Regions from separate parts of the uncultured Holdemanella sp. genome, predicted to be linked through region 2. Evidence: a T-box and tRNA genes for the amino acid it is inferred to sense, from the RefSeq annotation. Region 2 holds a T-box; the other holds one or more tRNA genes.
The links. The T-box of region 2 lies ahead of Q3907_RS06295 (valine--tRNA ligase). A T-box ahead of a tRNA ligase gene usually reads a tRNA of that ligase, here a tRNA-Val.
Positions count from the first base shown of each region.

Region 1: it encodes a tRNA-Val, which carries the amino acid that the T-box ahead of Q3907_RS06295 (valine--tRNA ligase) is inferred to sense. The anticodon was not compared.

Region 1 covers NZ_CATVYQ010000025.1:22,919-30,563, forward strand. The annotation lists gene Q3907_RS05975 (sodium-dependent transporter) at 1-246, shown strand, start outside; gene Q3907_RS05980 (L-lactate dehydrogenase) at 258-1,199, shown strand; gene Q3907_RS05985 (MATE family efflux transporter) at 1,258-2,571, shown strand; gene Q3907_RS05990 (hypothetical protein) at 2,623-2,832, shown strand; gene Q3907_RS05995 (alpha/beta fold hydrolase) at 2,931-3,824, shown strand; tRNA gene Q3907_RS06000 (tRNA-Gly) at 3,879-3,952, opposite strand; tRNA gene Q3907_RS06005 (tRNA-Lys) at 3,963-4,038, opposite strand; tRNA gene Q3907_RS06010 (tRNA-Thr) at 4,044-4,119, opposite strand; tRNA gene Q3907_RS06015 (tRNA-Val) at 4,127-4,202, opposite strand; gene Q3907_RS06020 (hypothetical protein) at 4,215-4,856, opposite strand; gene Q3907_RS06025 (hypothetical protein) at 4,840-5,004, opposite strand; gene Q3907_RS06030 (rod shape-determining protein) at 5,158-6,126, opposite strand; gene Q3907_RS06035 (hypothetical protein) at 6,542-6,673, shown strand; tRNA gene Q3907_RS06040 (tRNA-Val) at 6,712-6,787, shown strand; tRNA gene Q3907_RS06045 (tRNA-Tyr) at 6,795-6,878, shown strand; tRNA gene Q3907_RS06050 (tRNA-Gln) at 6,884-6,959, shown strand; tRNA gene Q3907_RS06055 (tRNA-Gly) at 6,966-7,039, shown strand; tRNA gene Q3907_RS06060 (tRNA-Val) at 7,070-7,145, shown strand; tRNA gene Q3907_RS06065 (tRNA-Thr) at 7,153-7,228, shown strand; tRNA gene Q3907_RS06070 (tRNA-Lys) at 7,234-7,309, shown strand; tRNA gene Q3907_RS06075 (tRNA-Gly) at 7,320-7,393, shown strand; tRNA gene Q3907_RS06080 (tRNA-Tyr) at 7,437-7,520, shown strand.
Region 2 covers NZ_CATVYQ010000027.1:10,758-18,402, reverse strand. The annotation lists gene Q3907_RS06330 (hypothetical protein) at 226-1,350, shown strand; gene Q3907_RS06325 (GYF domain-containing protein) at 1,401-2,264, shown strand; gene Q3907_RS06320 (DUF2752 domain-containing protein) at 2,245-2,619, shown strand; gene Q3907_RS06315 (HIRAN domain-containing protein) at 2,664-2,957, shown strand; gene Q3907_RS06310 (DUF3990 domain-containing protein) at 2,991-3,440, shown strand; gene Q3907_RS06305 (hypothetical protein) at 3,715-5,397, shown strand; gene Q3907_RS06300 (hypothetical protein) at 5,441-5,689, opposite strand; T-box leader at 5,764-5,956, shown strand; gene Q3907_RS06295 (valine--tRNA ligase) at 5,996-7,645, shown strand, end outside.

The DNA.
Region 1 (7,645 bases), on a different contig from region 2:
GCTGGTACAACGATTCAGGATTTAGAAGATTTTATTGTATCGAATAATTTATTGCCTTTAGGATCACTTTGTTATGTATTGTTTTGTACATCTAAATATGGATGGGGATTTAAAAATTTTTTAAAGGAAGCCAATTGTGGTGAGGGAATCTCTTTTCCTAAACAAGTAGGTTTCTATGTTTCGTATATCATTCCTGTAATTATTTTGGTAATATTTATACAGGGATATATCTCTAAATTTTTGTAGGAGGAGCCATTATGATTAAAAAAAGAAAAGTAGTAATTGTTGGTGCGGGAAATGTTGGAGCAAGTACAGCTTTTTGCATGATCAACCAAGGAATTTGTGATGAAATTGTTTTAATTGATATGAATACAGAAAGAGCCAAAGGAGAAACTTTGGATATGATTCATAGTATTGCCTTTATGAATCGTAATATGCAGATTAAATTAGGGGATTATACAGATTGTAAAGATGCTGATGTTTTAGTGATTACAGCTAGTGCTCCAATGGGCAAGGAAAATGATCGTTTAGTGGCTTTAAAATCAAGTTCTAAGATTGTGACAAGCATTGTATCGAGTGCTATGGAAAATGGTTTTAATGGCTTTATTGTAGTTGTATCGAATCCAGTGGATATTATGACTTATGTGGCTTATAAAGTTTCTGGTTTACCAGCAAATCAAATTATTGGATCGGGTACATTACTTGATTCAGCACGTTTACAATGCCATATTGCCGATTGTATTGATGTAGATACAAAGAGTATTCATGCGTATGTTTTAGGTGAACATGGAGATAGTGAAATGATTCCATGGAGTACAGTTCGTGTTGGTGGTAAAGATATTTATCAAATCATTAAAGATAATCCAACTCGTATGAATGAGGGAATGTTTGATAGTATTCATGAAGCTGTAAAGAAAGATGGTTGGGAAATCTTTAACCGTAAAGGAAATACATGTTATGGTATTGCCGCAAGTACAACACGTATTGTTCGTGCTTTGATGTTTAATGAATCTGTAGTACTTCCTGTTTCTACTTATTTAGATGGTCAATATGGACAAGATGGTGTATTTACTAGTGTTCCTGCCGTTTTGGATGCGACTGGTGTCAAAGAGGTTGTTGAGATTGAAATGACAAAAGAAGAAAAAGAACAGTTTGACTCTTCTTGTAGTCATCTACAAAGTTTTTACAAGGAAGTTTAAACTTCCTTTTCTTTTAGTAACATAGGAGGTGTTAGGGTTGGCACAAGGACAAAAGTTAATGACATCGGGCTCGATTCCTAAACAGATGGTTTTCTTTGCGCTACCTATTTTATTAGGAAATTTGTTTCAACAGTTATACAATACGGTGGATTCATTGATTGTTGGAAACTTTTTAGGAAGCCAGGCTCTTGCGGCTGTAAGTTCAAGCGGAAATATTATATTTTTGATGATTGGTTTCTTTAATGGTGTCGCGATTGGTGCAGGTGTAGTCATATCACGATATTTTGGAGCAAGAGAAATAGAACGTATGCAGAATGCAATCCATACAACAGTTGCATTTGGATTGATCGTAAGTTTTATTATGACACTTGTAGGTATCTTTTTTACGCCTACATTGCTTCAATGGATGGGAACACCAGAAAGTGTAATGGATGCGTCTGTGACTTATTTTAAAATTTATTTTTTAGGTTCCTTTGGATCCATTATGTATAATTTTTTTGTAGGTATTTTACAGGCAGTAGGTGATAGTAAGCATTCACTATATTATTTGATTATTTCAAGTGTAGTAAATATTGTATTGGACTTATTTTTTATTGCGTTTCTTAAAATGGGTGTAGGATCTGCTGCTTTAGCTACAATCATCTCACAGTATATTTCAGCGGGTCTATGCCTATATTTATTGTTGACGACAAAGGGAACACATCGTATTGTTCTTTCTGAGATAAAGATTCATAAAGAACTTCTAGGGGAAATCTTAAAATATGGCTTGCCTAGTGGATTTCAGAATTCCATTATTGGACTAGCTAATGTAGTTGTTCAATCGAATATCAACTCTTTTGGTGATATGGCCATGGCTGGTTGTGGTGCTTATTCAAAAATTGAAGGTTTTGCGTTCTTGCCAATTACTAGTTTTACAATGGCACTTACGACTTTTGTTGGACAAAATCTAGGAGCTCGTCAATATGATCGTGTTTTAAAGGGTGCTAAATTTGGTATGATTTGTTCGATGACTTTGGCGGAAATCATTGGTGTAATTATTTTTGTGTTTGGCTCTCAATTTATTGCAGCCTTTGATGCGACACCAGAGGTTATTCGGTTTGGTACATTACGAGGACAGACAAGTGCATTCTTCTTTTGTTTATTAGCCTATTCACATTGTGTATCGGCTATCTTAAGAGGAGCAGGTAAATCCATGATTCCGATGATTGTTATGCTTGTGTGTTGGTGCTTCGTGCGTGTTGCAGGCCTTACAGTTATGGGTATGTTAGTACATAATATATGGTGTGTATATTGGATCTATCCAATTACTTGGTCTTTATCAAGTATTACTTTCTTTATGTATTATCATAGGGTAGATTGGCTTCACGCATAAATTTGACAACAGGATTTAATAAGTGATAGACTTATATCGAGGTAGATAACTATGAAATCAATGTTAGAAGAATTAAAAGATGTAAAAATTAAAAAGCATACAGTTACATCTATTGAATATGATTGCAAGTCTGAAGAAAAAGAGGATGAAGTATTTGATCAAGTTCATAATATTGTCACAAATCATTTAGATGACTTCGCAAAGATTACTTTTGATGTGGAAGCAGATCACAAAGTAAAAGTAGAAATTAGTGAAAACTAGTTAGACCATTAAAAATGGTCTTTTTTTTTGATTTGTCTAGTTGAAATAATTATATATTTGATACAATTAAATCAAGAAAGAAATGTGGGTACTATAATATGATAATTAAAAAAATTACATCAAAGCAAGATGGATTAAAGTTAGAGATTGCGATAATGGAGTGTAAAAATCCAAAAGGAATTGTACAGTTTTCACATGGGATGGCGGAGCATAAAGAGCGTTATTTTGATTTTATGCAGTATTTAAATGAAAGAGGCTATATTTGTGTGATTCATGATCATAGAGGACATGGTGGTAGTGTAAAATCAAAGAATGATTATGGATATTTCTATACTGAAAATGCGGATTATATTGTGGATGATTTATTCCAGGTGACTGAGTACGTACGTGATATGTATCCTGGATTAGAGGTAACGTTATTTAGTCATAGTATGGGTACATTGGTAGCTCGTTGTTACTTAAAAAAATATGACAATTATATTCGTCGCTTGATTTTGTGTGGTCCTCCTACAGAAAATTCGGCTGCTAGTTTTGCGGTTGGATTGGCAAAAATAATAAAACCTTTCTTTAAAGAAAAGAAAGGCAATAGTTTATTAAATAAGATGGCTTTTGCGGGATATGAATCGGGGAATCGTTGGTTGAGTAAAAATCCAGAGAATGTAGATCAATATGAAGCGGATGAATTGTGTGGCTTTTTGTTTACAACAAATGGTTTTATAAACTTATTTCAATTGATGGTTAAAGCATTTGATAAAAAGGATTGGAAGGTGACAAATAGTGAATTGCCAATCTTGATGATTGCAGGTCAAGAAGATCCGGTTATTCAGAATAAGGATAAATTTGAACAGTTGAAACAATTTTTAATGGGGGTTGGATATAAAAATGTATCTAGTAAATTGTATCCGACTTTAAAGCATGAAATCTTAAATGAAAAAGAGAATCAAAGGATTTATGAAGATGTATATGCGTTTATAAATGATGCCAAGGAGTAGGTCCTTGGCATTTTTGATATAAAAAAACTCGCATTTGCGAGTTAATATTTTACATGGAGCAGGTGATGAGAATCGAACTCACGTAGTCAGCTTGGAAGGCTGAAGTTCTACCATTGAACTACACCTGCATAATATAAGTGGTGACCCGTGGGCGATTCGAACGCCCGACCCTTTGATTAAAAGTCAAATGCTCTACCAACTGAGCTAACGGGTCACAAGTGGTGCCGACTATAGGAATTGAACCCACAACCTACTGATTACAAGTCAGTTGCTCTACCAATTGAGCTAAGTCGGCATTTTAATGGTGGAGGTTAACGGACTCGAACCGCTGACCCTCTGCTTGTAAGGCAGATGCTCTCCCAACTGAGCTAAACCTCCGTAAGTGCCTATTTATAATAGCACTGAGTTAAAATAAATGCAAGCACTTTTTGTAAAAATTATTTGAATTTTAAATTTGTTTAAAATCATAGCTAAAATAATGGATGAAACGACGATGATCAATGTTTCTTTTGTGCCTTTATATAAGATTACAACTAGGAATACATAAAGTAAAAAGTTTAATATTGTAGTGTTTGATATCGTGTTTTCTGTATACGTGAAGCATGTACTAAAGAGAATGGCTAAAAGAAGGGTTGATAGAATCCATCCTTTTGAATCTGATTGATTGGCTGACCATACTAAATAACTAAAGATTGTCCAAATCAGTGTGAATACGATCCATGTTAAAAACATTTCTTTTGGCATAGTATGTGTAAGGATTATTGAGAATAGACAATAACTTACAAAACAAACGATGTTGAATAGTGTTGTATTTAATGTTGCTGTTTTTTCAGAATGAGAATATAGAGCGATAATACCGTTTATAAAGATCCATAGTGGCAAGTTTGATAATAGTTTGGTTGGATCAAAATATACTATAAATGGCTTAATGAATTCTATGCTTACTGGTACAAAGGATAAGAACGCCATTACGATTGCCGTTAGGATGATAGAAATAGTGAATATCCAATTGTTGTTATTTCTTTTTTTCATTTTGATTTACCTTTTTTGAATAGATGATCGCAATAAATAAAAATAAGATACCTATATATAAGAATGTATATGTAAGATTATAAGCGAATATAAATAAGCAGATGGCTGCAATTAGATATAAGATCGATGATACAATATTCTTGTTCATAAAGTGTCCTCCTAATGGAACAAATTATATCACACAAAAAGAAAAACTCCCATTGGGAGCTTTTGAAACAGCAATAAGAGAAAAGGGAATGGGATATGAAGGGTGTCTTGCTGTTTTCTGATTATATATTAAGAGTCGATTCTTAAATTTAACTTAATCTTCCATACGTGATAATAAAATCATGAGCCCAGCAGAAACAGTATTTAGTGGATCATCTGTGACAAAAATTGGACAGCCAACAGTATTTTGTAGATAGGTTGGTAGTCCATTTAGTAACATGGATCCTCCGCAACAGATAATTCCTCGCGTTTTCACGTCTTGCTGCATTGTAATTGGTAAGCTTGATAAAAAATGTAGAATCCAATTTGTCCATTGCTGTACAAGTGGAGCTAGAACGCCGACAATTTGATTTTCATTGATGATCACCGCTTTTAATACGTGACTATTTTTATCCATACCAACAATTTCAAGGCTTCTTGGATTTTGTTGAATGTTGACCTGACCAAGTTTTCGTTTAATTTTTTCAATTTGTTTATTAGAAACGTTGATATTGTAGGAATTTGTTAGCCAATTTTTGAGGGCCATATTAATTGTAATGCCTGAAACGTTACAACGTGCTTTCTTTTCCATTTTGCCATTTAAGAATAGGGCAATATCACAATTGGCAGATCCTATATTTAATACGCAGCTTGCGACAGGTAAGAAAAGGTCGAGTTTAGCTCCGATGGCTGCAATCCAAATTTCTTGTTCAAAATAAACACGATATGCACCTAGTTCTTCTAAATGCTCTTTTAATATTTCACAGGATTCTTCACTAAAGTTAGTAGGATAGCTAACTAATAAAGTTGTTTTTTGGAACATTTTAAAGGCTTTGTGTTCATATAGTAATTGTTCTAATAAAATATCAAGCGCATCAAAGTTAATTGGGCTTTCACGTAATGGTGAAATGACTTTTATGTCTGGGTCCATAGAACCGATTAAATCTTTAGCGTCTTCCCCAATACCTAGCACATGGTTTTGCTTATCAAGGGCGACCATGCAAGGTTCGTTGTATAGTAATCCGTCTTCTTGTGTGCATAGACGAATATAGTTAGTTCCTAAATCAATTCCCATACGAATCATGGTAAAACCTCCTAATAATATATATAATATATGACTTTATTTTACACCAGGTTAAATTGTGATACAATATGTTCGCATTCCTACGTATACAGATGAATAATATTGAGATTGATAATATAAAAGAGATTTCACTTTTAGTTGTAATGGATTCAATAAAATTAAATAAAACGGTGGTTTATCATGATTTATTTTTATTGTGGAGCCAGGCTTTTGAAAATATGGATATACCTATATATATGGTTTTTCCAGATCATAAGGATGAGTTGTATAGTTTTTATCGTTTTATAATACGGATATACATTATATTTCAGATGTCGGGTTTATAAACCAATTGGGTTGTGCACAAGAAAAAAATGTTTTTGGAAAAAAATATAAGGTAATATCACCTAGAATGTATATAATCTATAATGAAAAATTGATTGAAGAACAAAAAAGAATAAATAATAAATCGATTAAAAAGCTTTATATAAAGGCATTAGAATTGAAATTTGAAAAATTTATAAAAAAAATTAAAAATTCCGTTGACATACCTAATATCCTTTGGTAATATAAATGAGCGCAAACGAGTTTGCGATGAAAAAACATGGAGGTTTAGCTCAGTTGGGAGAGCATCTGCCTTACAAGCAGAGGGTCAGCGGTTCGAGTCCGTTAACCTCCACCATGTTGATGGAGAAGTAGCGAAGTGGCTAAACGCGGCTGACTGTAACTCAGTTCCTTTTGGTTCGGCAGTTCGAATCTGTCCTTCTCCACCACTCATTGGGGTATAGCCAAGCGGTAAGGCACAGGACTTTGACTCCTGCATTTCCCTGGTTCGAATCCAGGTACCCCAGCCATCATTTGCAGGTGTAGTTCAATGGTAGAACTTCAGCCTTCCAAGCTGACTACGTGAGTTCGATTCTCATCACCTGCTCCATTAATTTTATCCCTTTGTATGGCAAGTTTTGGAGGTTTAGCTCAGTTGGGAGAGCATCTGCCTTACAAGCAGAGGGTCAGCGGTTCGAGTCCGTTAACCTCCACCATTAAAATGCCGACTTAGCTCAATTGGTAGAGCAACTGACTTGTAATCAGTAGGTTGTGGGTTCAATTCCTATAGTCGGCACCACTTGTGACCCGTTAGCTCAGTTGGTAGAGCATTTGACTTTTAATCAAAGGGTCGGGCGTTCGAATCGCCCACGGGTCACCACTTATATTATGCAGGTGTAGTTCAATGGTAGAACTTCAGCCTTCCAAGCTGACTACGTGAGTTCGATTCTCATCACCTGCTCCATTTTATTAATAACAATCAATAGATTGTTTTTTTTTTTAAAGATGGAGAAGTAGCGAAGTGGCTAAACGCGGCTGACTGTAACTCAGTTCCTTTTGGTTCGGCAGTTCGAATCTGTCCTTCTCCACCACTTGAATGTAACACAACTTAATAAAGTTGTGTTTTTTTTAATTTATACTTGGATATTTATCGGTTTTTTGTTAAAATGGTAAATGGCATTTTATGCCTGACATCATTTCATTTTTTTGATAGAAG
Region 2 (7,645 bases):
AATCAGATACGAGCCAAAGCACTTTTTCTAAACTTTAGTTATCGAAAAAATTTATTGGGACAGTTAGTGCAGGATGACGGGATTCTTTCTAATTAGCCAATGGGCAACATAGAAATTGAAAGAAGAATGAATTAAAATGGAATGTAAATATATCTTAAATGATGAATGTTTTGTATAATTAGTGTGTAGTTTAATATTGGAGAAAAGAAAATGAGATGTATCTTAATGAATAAAAATACACCTGTACTAGAGGCTGAATATCATAGTGGAGTTGGTGTATTCACGAATATATATGCGTTGTATAATACGGACTATATGCCTTATCATTTGTGTGTTTCATGTGTTGAATTGAGTGAATGGTTTAAAAATCGTGGGATCCCATCCTTTAGAGATCGGTTGGATTTATTAATGCACCGTTTGAATGTACATGCACCAAGTGAATTATTGGATAAGGCTTTTGGCTTATCTTTATCCGATCAATATTGGTTAAAACCAATAGATTTGAATATATTCTATGATAAGATCAATTTCTTTGAAAATGATTTTGAATATGCTCCATTCATGGATGCTTCTTTATCAAAGAATACGAATTGTATTCAAAATGAGTCTTCATTATATTCTCCAAATAATACAACGGATGGTATGTTAAAAAAGGCTTGGATCATTGAAGATGGAATTCGCTATTTATTGAAGGGTGGGTATAAAAGTGAGACACTACAACCTTTTAATGAAGTCTTGGCTAGTGAAATTTGTAGAAGACTTGGATTTGATCATGTTGACTACTCTTTGGCTATCTACAAAGATATGGTTGTTTCTAAATGTCCATGTTTTATTGATGTCAATACAGAGCTTATTACGGCTCGTCAAATTATGGATGATACAATTGATGACTATGATTCTTATATTCATAAATTAGAGTCTGAAGGTATTGAAGATGTTCGTATTAAAATGGAGAATATGTTCGTATTGGACTACTTAATGTTGAATGAAGATCGTCATTTAAATAATTTTGGCATCATTCGAAATGTGAACACACTCAAATGGATGGATGTCGCACCTATATTTGATAATGGACAAAGTCTTAATATTCAATACTACGATGATAATGAAATGCATGTTGTAGGTGAAGGAAAATTCTTTTATGAAATAAAACCCTTTAAAGAGATCATTCAAGTCGTACAAGATTTAAACCGCATTGATATAGATGCACTACAAGATTTACCTGCATGGTTTGACGATTTATTGCATCAATATCAATATGTGACTTACTATTCAGATCAACGTATTCATAAGCTATGTGTTTTGTTGAATCGACAAATTCATAATCTTAAGTTTTTCTTAAGTAGTTGAGATAACACAAGATTCATCTTATAATTGAATCAATCGAAAGGATGTTTGTTATGTTTTGTAAAAATTGTGGTCACGAAATCAGTGACGATGCAAAGTTTTGTTCAAATTGTGGAACAAAAGTAGAAGTCGAAGAAGAGATTGTTGAACCCATTGAGGTTGTTGATAAAACACAAGCTAAAGAATGGTATTATGTAGAGAATAATGATTCTAAAGGTGCATTTACTTTAGAAGAAATGAAAGAATTGATTGAATCCAATAAAATTACGGGTTCTACTCTAGTATGGAAGGCAAGTTTAAAGGATTGGCAAAAACTAGAGGATAGTGAACTCAATCAATTTATGCGTGTGGATGAAGAAAAGAATTGGTATTATGTTGAAAACAATGATTCCAAAGGACCTTATTCACAAGAAGAAATGAAAGGGTTTATGGATGCGGGTATTCTTTCAGGCAATAGCTTTGTATGGAAAACAGGTATGCAAGATTGGACGCACCTAAAAAATACCAAGCTTGCAGGAAATGAAATGCCAGAACAAGAACCTACACCCCAACCTTCTTATTATGGGGTTAAAGAAAAGAGTATTGCCTTAAATGTTGTATTAAGCTTTGTGACATGTGGAATATATGGTCTTTATTGGCTATATACCATCGCCAAAGATTTAAATGATTTATGTGCAAGCCAACACCAAGAAAAAGGACCCGATCCATTCCTTGTGGTTGTATTAAGTATTGTCACTTGTGGTATATATCAAATTTACTATATGTATAAAGCAGGTAAGATGGTTTCTAGCCTTACTAAAAATGGTCAACACCTAAGTGATGATAGTGTTGTTTTAATGGTATTAGCTATTCTACAGCTATCCATAGTTTCTTTTTGCATCCTACAAAGTAATATCAATGGACTCACAAAAAACTAAGACTTTAGGAATAGTTCTTATACTATTCCTTCTTTTATTATTCTATAAATGTCCTATTCAAAGTGTTACAGGCTTACCGTGTCCAGGATGCAACATGAAGACAAGTCTGTATTATCTTCTTCATTTGAATATAAATAAATCTTTGTATTATCATGCGCTACTTATTCCTACACTTATTCTTTTTGTGGTTTGTATTGTCAATTATAAAAATGAACAAAGAGTAAAAGGAATCCTTATTGTATGGTGTATTTTAATGATTGTATATTACATGTATCGTATGATTGTTTATTTTCCAAATAGTCCAATGATTTATTCAAAAAATAATTTAATTTATCTCATATTTAGACACGTATAATGTCAATTAATGATGTATTGTGAAATCAAAAGGAGGACATGATTATGTCAAACATTTATTTCACAATTACAGGTTTAAACCATTATTACGGAAATGAGTTTCTAGAAAAGGAAATGGTCGTATATTTAAAGAAAGATAAGGACAATGAATTTGATAAAGAAGCCATCAGTGTCAATCTTGCAGGACTAGGAAAGATTGGATATGTTGCCAATAGTCCATATACAGTACTAGGTGAAAGCTACAGTGCTGGAAGATTATATGATAAGATCGAAGATGAGGCACAGGGTAAGATCAAGTTCATTCTAGATAAGGGAGTTGTATGTGAACTTGTAGAATAAGGGTAGAAAATAATTGGAATAGGTATAAGTAAGATGTGGTATCAGGGTGACAATAAAGTATTAGATGAGCCAAAAATATATTTAGATGGTTCATACAAAGATTTTGGATATGGATTCTATTGTACGAATTTTGAAAAACAAGCTAAAAGATGGGCTTTAACTAAAAAGAATAAACATGTTGTGAATGTATATTCTTATGCTGAAAATAAGAATTTAAATTGTCTGATCTTTAAAGAGATGAGCGACGAATGGCTAGATTTTGTAGTTTCATCAAGACAAGGTGAAAGACATGATTATGATATTGTTGAAGGGCCAATGGCAGATGATACAATTTGGAATTATGTGAATGACTTTGCGCGGGGGTTCATTTCTAGAACTGCATTTTGGGAGTTGGTTAAATTTAAGTATCCGACATATCAAATTGTATTTTGTACAGAAGCCGCATTGAAATGTCTAGAATATGATAGGAGTTATGAATTATGATCAACAAATATTTTGATGAGCCTATTGTAGAAAATAATCAGATGTTGATCAAAAGGATGATGAAATTATAGGTAGCTATTGTTTAACAAAATAGAAAAAATTATATATTCAATTTTTGTGCACGGACATTCAATAATCTTTTCACATTTTTATTTTAGTTTTGTATAAACTTTATAAACTAGAAATGTTTGTATTAAAAATGATATATCATTGAAACAAATCTAGTTAATATACTATAAGTTTCGATTAATAAGATAAGAATAATGGAGGGAAAATGATAGACGATATTTTATTAGATAAACTTACTGATATAGGTTTAGAAGTTGGAAAAAGTCAGATAAACAAAAAACTAAACGAACAATTGTTGCGAAACAAATTAAAAAAATATATCAGTGAACAAAAGGAATTGAATGGATTATATTCAATGAAAGAAGAATTTGATTTTGAAGGTTTATTGAACTATATTTTAAATCACTTAATTACTGATGTGAAAACAAGAGTTTTTTCAATAAACACTGTTGAAAGAGGACGAGCACGTGAAGAAGTGATTGATAAAGCTGTTAAGTTTTCGAAAGCAAATAATAAAGAGTCTATAAATAATGTTAAAAAAATCGTTGCAACGTGTATTGATATTATTAAATATGTTTACTCAAAAAATATATCTTTACAAGATTATATTATTGCTTCTGATATTGTAAATAGTGTGACAGAACATGTTGATACTAAATTTGATGAATTTAGTGATAAATTGACATGTCTTGAAAATAAAATAACTATAATTTCTCAAGAATATTTACCAACACTGGTTGCAGAAAATAAAATTGAACAAGCTAATTCTATACTTAATAATTGTTTTTTAGACATGTCTAAAAATCATGTACTATATCCAGATTACGGATATAGCTATATTAACGGTGGATTGATTAGTGTACCCTTGACCAAGGATGCTGAACAAAAATATCCTTCTAGTATGAATATACGAGCGGATATAAAAATAGGTGAAAATTTATACCATAATAAAGATGTTGATCCATTTGAATATGCATATAGGCATCAAAAAAATATGTTTGTAAAAGTTACTGATGCAACAAAAATGTTAGGAAACGTCAAAGATCCAGTTCAAAAAGAAGCTGAAGAATTACGGGGTCAAAGTTTGATGGTAAAACCAAAAGAGTTTCCTAAAGCGGCTCCTTGCTCAGTAGTTGTGGACGATGTTACTTATTTTGAATATATTTTGTTCAGAACAAAAGAGATTTTAGATGATGGAACATATGTTGTATCTAACAAAGAACAGAAAAATACACATATATATTTTGAACTTAGATTCAAGATTAAAGGCGATCAAAGGCTTGATTTTACAAGTAATATTATAAAACCAACTTGTAAAGAAAGGCTTAATTACACAAAATTTATTAAAGCTGTACAAATGAAAAAAGGTTTTGGAGTTTATTTATTGGAACAACATCAATATGCAATAAAAGCGCAACCTGAAAATGATTCAGATATTGATACATCTGCAATAGATGCTGAAATTGACTTTTTTGAAAGATTGTGCTTGATTGAAAATTATTTTGATGTTTGTTTTAAATTGCCAAAAAAATTTAGAAAAGAGGATTCAAAATTAATATATGGCATATCTAATTTGATTCAAAATAACAAGAAAGCTTTATCATGGCAGAGTAGAAAATTAACAATAAATGTAGGTGTTGAATCAAAAGATACTATGAATAAGTTTACTAATCCTATAAGTTTGATTGAGGAAGGGAATTGTTGCCTAGAATTATTTGGACAAGAATTAAAATACCATTATAGAAGAGTTTTTAAAAGTGCCATGTTGACAGACTTTGAAAGAAAGTGCCAAATGATGAATTTGTTAGTAGATGACGAAAGATTGGATCTAGTTTTTAAGCCTTTCAAAGATAATACTTTTTTTGAATATATAAATAGAATAGATTGATTAAAACAAAAATTTTTAAATTTAGTAAAAAAATGTGGGGCAATTATTGCTCCACAATCTTATCTAAACTATGAATGAATTCTACAACCATTTTACGTTTGATGTCATCGATTCGAACAAGTTTATTCAAGGCTTCGATTTCATCTTCATTATCTAGACAAACGATTTCTCTTCTTAAACGATCGATTTCATCTTCTAAACGATTTTGTTCTTTAATATACTGTTCATGAACAGCTTTGATTTGATTGTATAATTGATTATCCATGTTTACACCGCTTTCTTTAATCATCATATAGTAAACTAGAAAATAAAACAACTTATTTTTCAAAATGATTTGAGTTTTTACTTTTTCTTTGATAAACTAAATTCAAAGCGATGACAAGAAGGAGTAATTTACTTGTATTCTTTAGAGAGCAAGCGGCTGGTGAAAGCTTGTGTGTAGGGTAGATGAAGGTAGTCTTTGAGTTGAATTTATGAAATGAAGTAGTAAATTTCGTGACACAGCGTTAATGTGAATGAGAATAAAATTAGGTGGTACCACGTCAAGCACGTCCTATGGGGATGTGCTTTTTTATATTTATGGAAAGGATGATTGTGGATGACGTTGGAAGCAAAATATAATCATTTAGCAGTAGAAAATGATAAATACCAAAATTGGATTGAAAAAGGATATTTCACAGCGGGCGATCTATCAAAACGCCCATATTGTATTGTGATCCCTCCACCAAACGTAACTGGAAAGCTACACTTAGGACATGCATGGGATACAACATTACAAGATATTTTATGTCGTTATAAAAGATTAAAGGGCTATGACGTATGTTGGGTAGCCGGAATGGATCATGCAGGTATTGCAACACAGGCAAAGGTAGATGCTCGTTTAAAATCAGAAGGAATTTCTCGTTATGACATTGGTCGTGAAAAATTCTTGGAAAGAGCTTGGGAGTGGAAAGAAGAATATGCTTCTACCATTCGTAGTCAATGGGCTAAATTAGGTTTATCTTTAGACTATAGTCGTGAACGCTTTACATTAGATGAAGGTTTAAGTCATGCCGTTCGTAAAGTCTTTGTAGACTTATATAATGATGGACTAATCTATCAAGGTGAAAGAATCATCAACTGGGATCCTGAAGCTAAAACAGCATTGTCTAATATTGAAGTTGAACACAAAGAAATCATGGGTCACATGTATTACTTTAAATATAAAGTTGTGGAAACTGGACAAGAATTAGTGATTGCGACAACTCGTCCAGAAACAATGTTTGCCGATCAAGCAATTTTTGTTCACCCAGATGACGAAAGATATAAAGACATTGTTGGAATGCATGCGATCAACCCTGCAAATGGAGACAAACTTCCAATCATGGCTGATGACTATATTGATATGAGCTTTGGTACAGCTGTTATGAAATGTACGCCAGCACATGACCCAAATGACTTTGCATTAGCTAAAAAATACAACTTACCAATGCCTATCTGTATGAATCCAGATGGAACGATGAATGATATGTGTGGTAAGTATGCAGGTATGGATCGTTTTGAATGTCGTGAAGCCTTAGTCAATGACTTTAAAGATGCTGGTGTAGTCGATCATATTGAAGAACACTTACACCAAGTAGGACACTCAGAAAGAACTGGTGTTATCGTAGAACCTTATTTAAGTAAACAATGGTTTGTAAAAATGAAACCACTTGCACAAGAAGTATTAAAGAATCAAGAAATTGAAGATCAAAGAATCAACTTTGTACCTTCTCGTTTCAATAAAACATTTGAACAATGGCTAGAAAATATTGAAGATTGGTGTATTTCACGTCAGTTGTGGTGGGGACACAGAATTCCTGCTTGGACAAACAAAGAAACTGGTGAAATCTATGTTGGTATGGAAGATCCAAAAGACATTGAAAACTGGACACAAGATGAAGATGTATTGGATACTTGGTTCTCAAGTGCATTATGGCCTTTCTCAACACTTGGTTGGCCAGAAACAACAGCGGATCTAGAACGCTATTTCCCAAATGATGTATTAGTAACAGGATATGACATCATCTTCTTCTGGGTGGCTCGTATGGCTTTCCAAACACGCTACTGCATGAAGAACCGTCCATTCAAAGACGTATTAATTCATGGTCTTGTTCGTGATACACAAGGACGTAAGATGTCTAAATCATTAGGTAATGGCATTGATCCAATGGATGTAATTCAAGAAAAGGGTGCTGACGCCTTACGTTTCTTCTTAACAACAAACTCA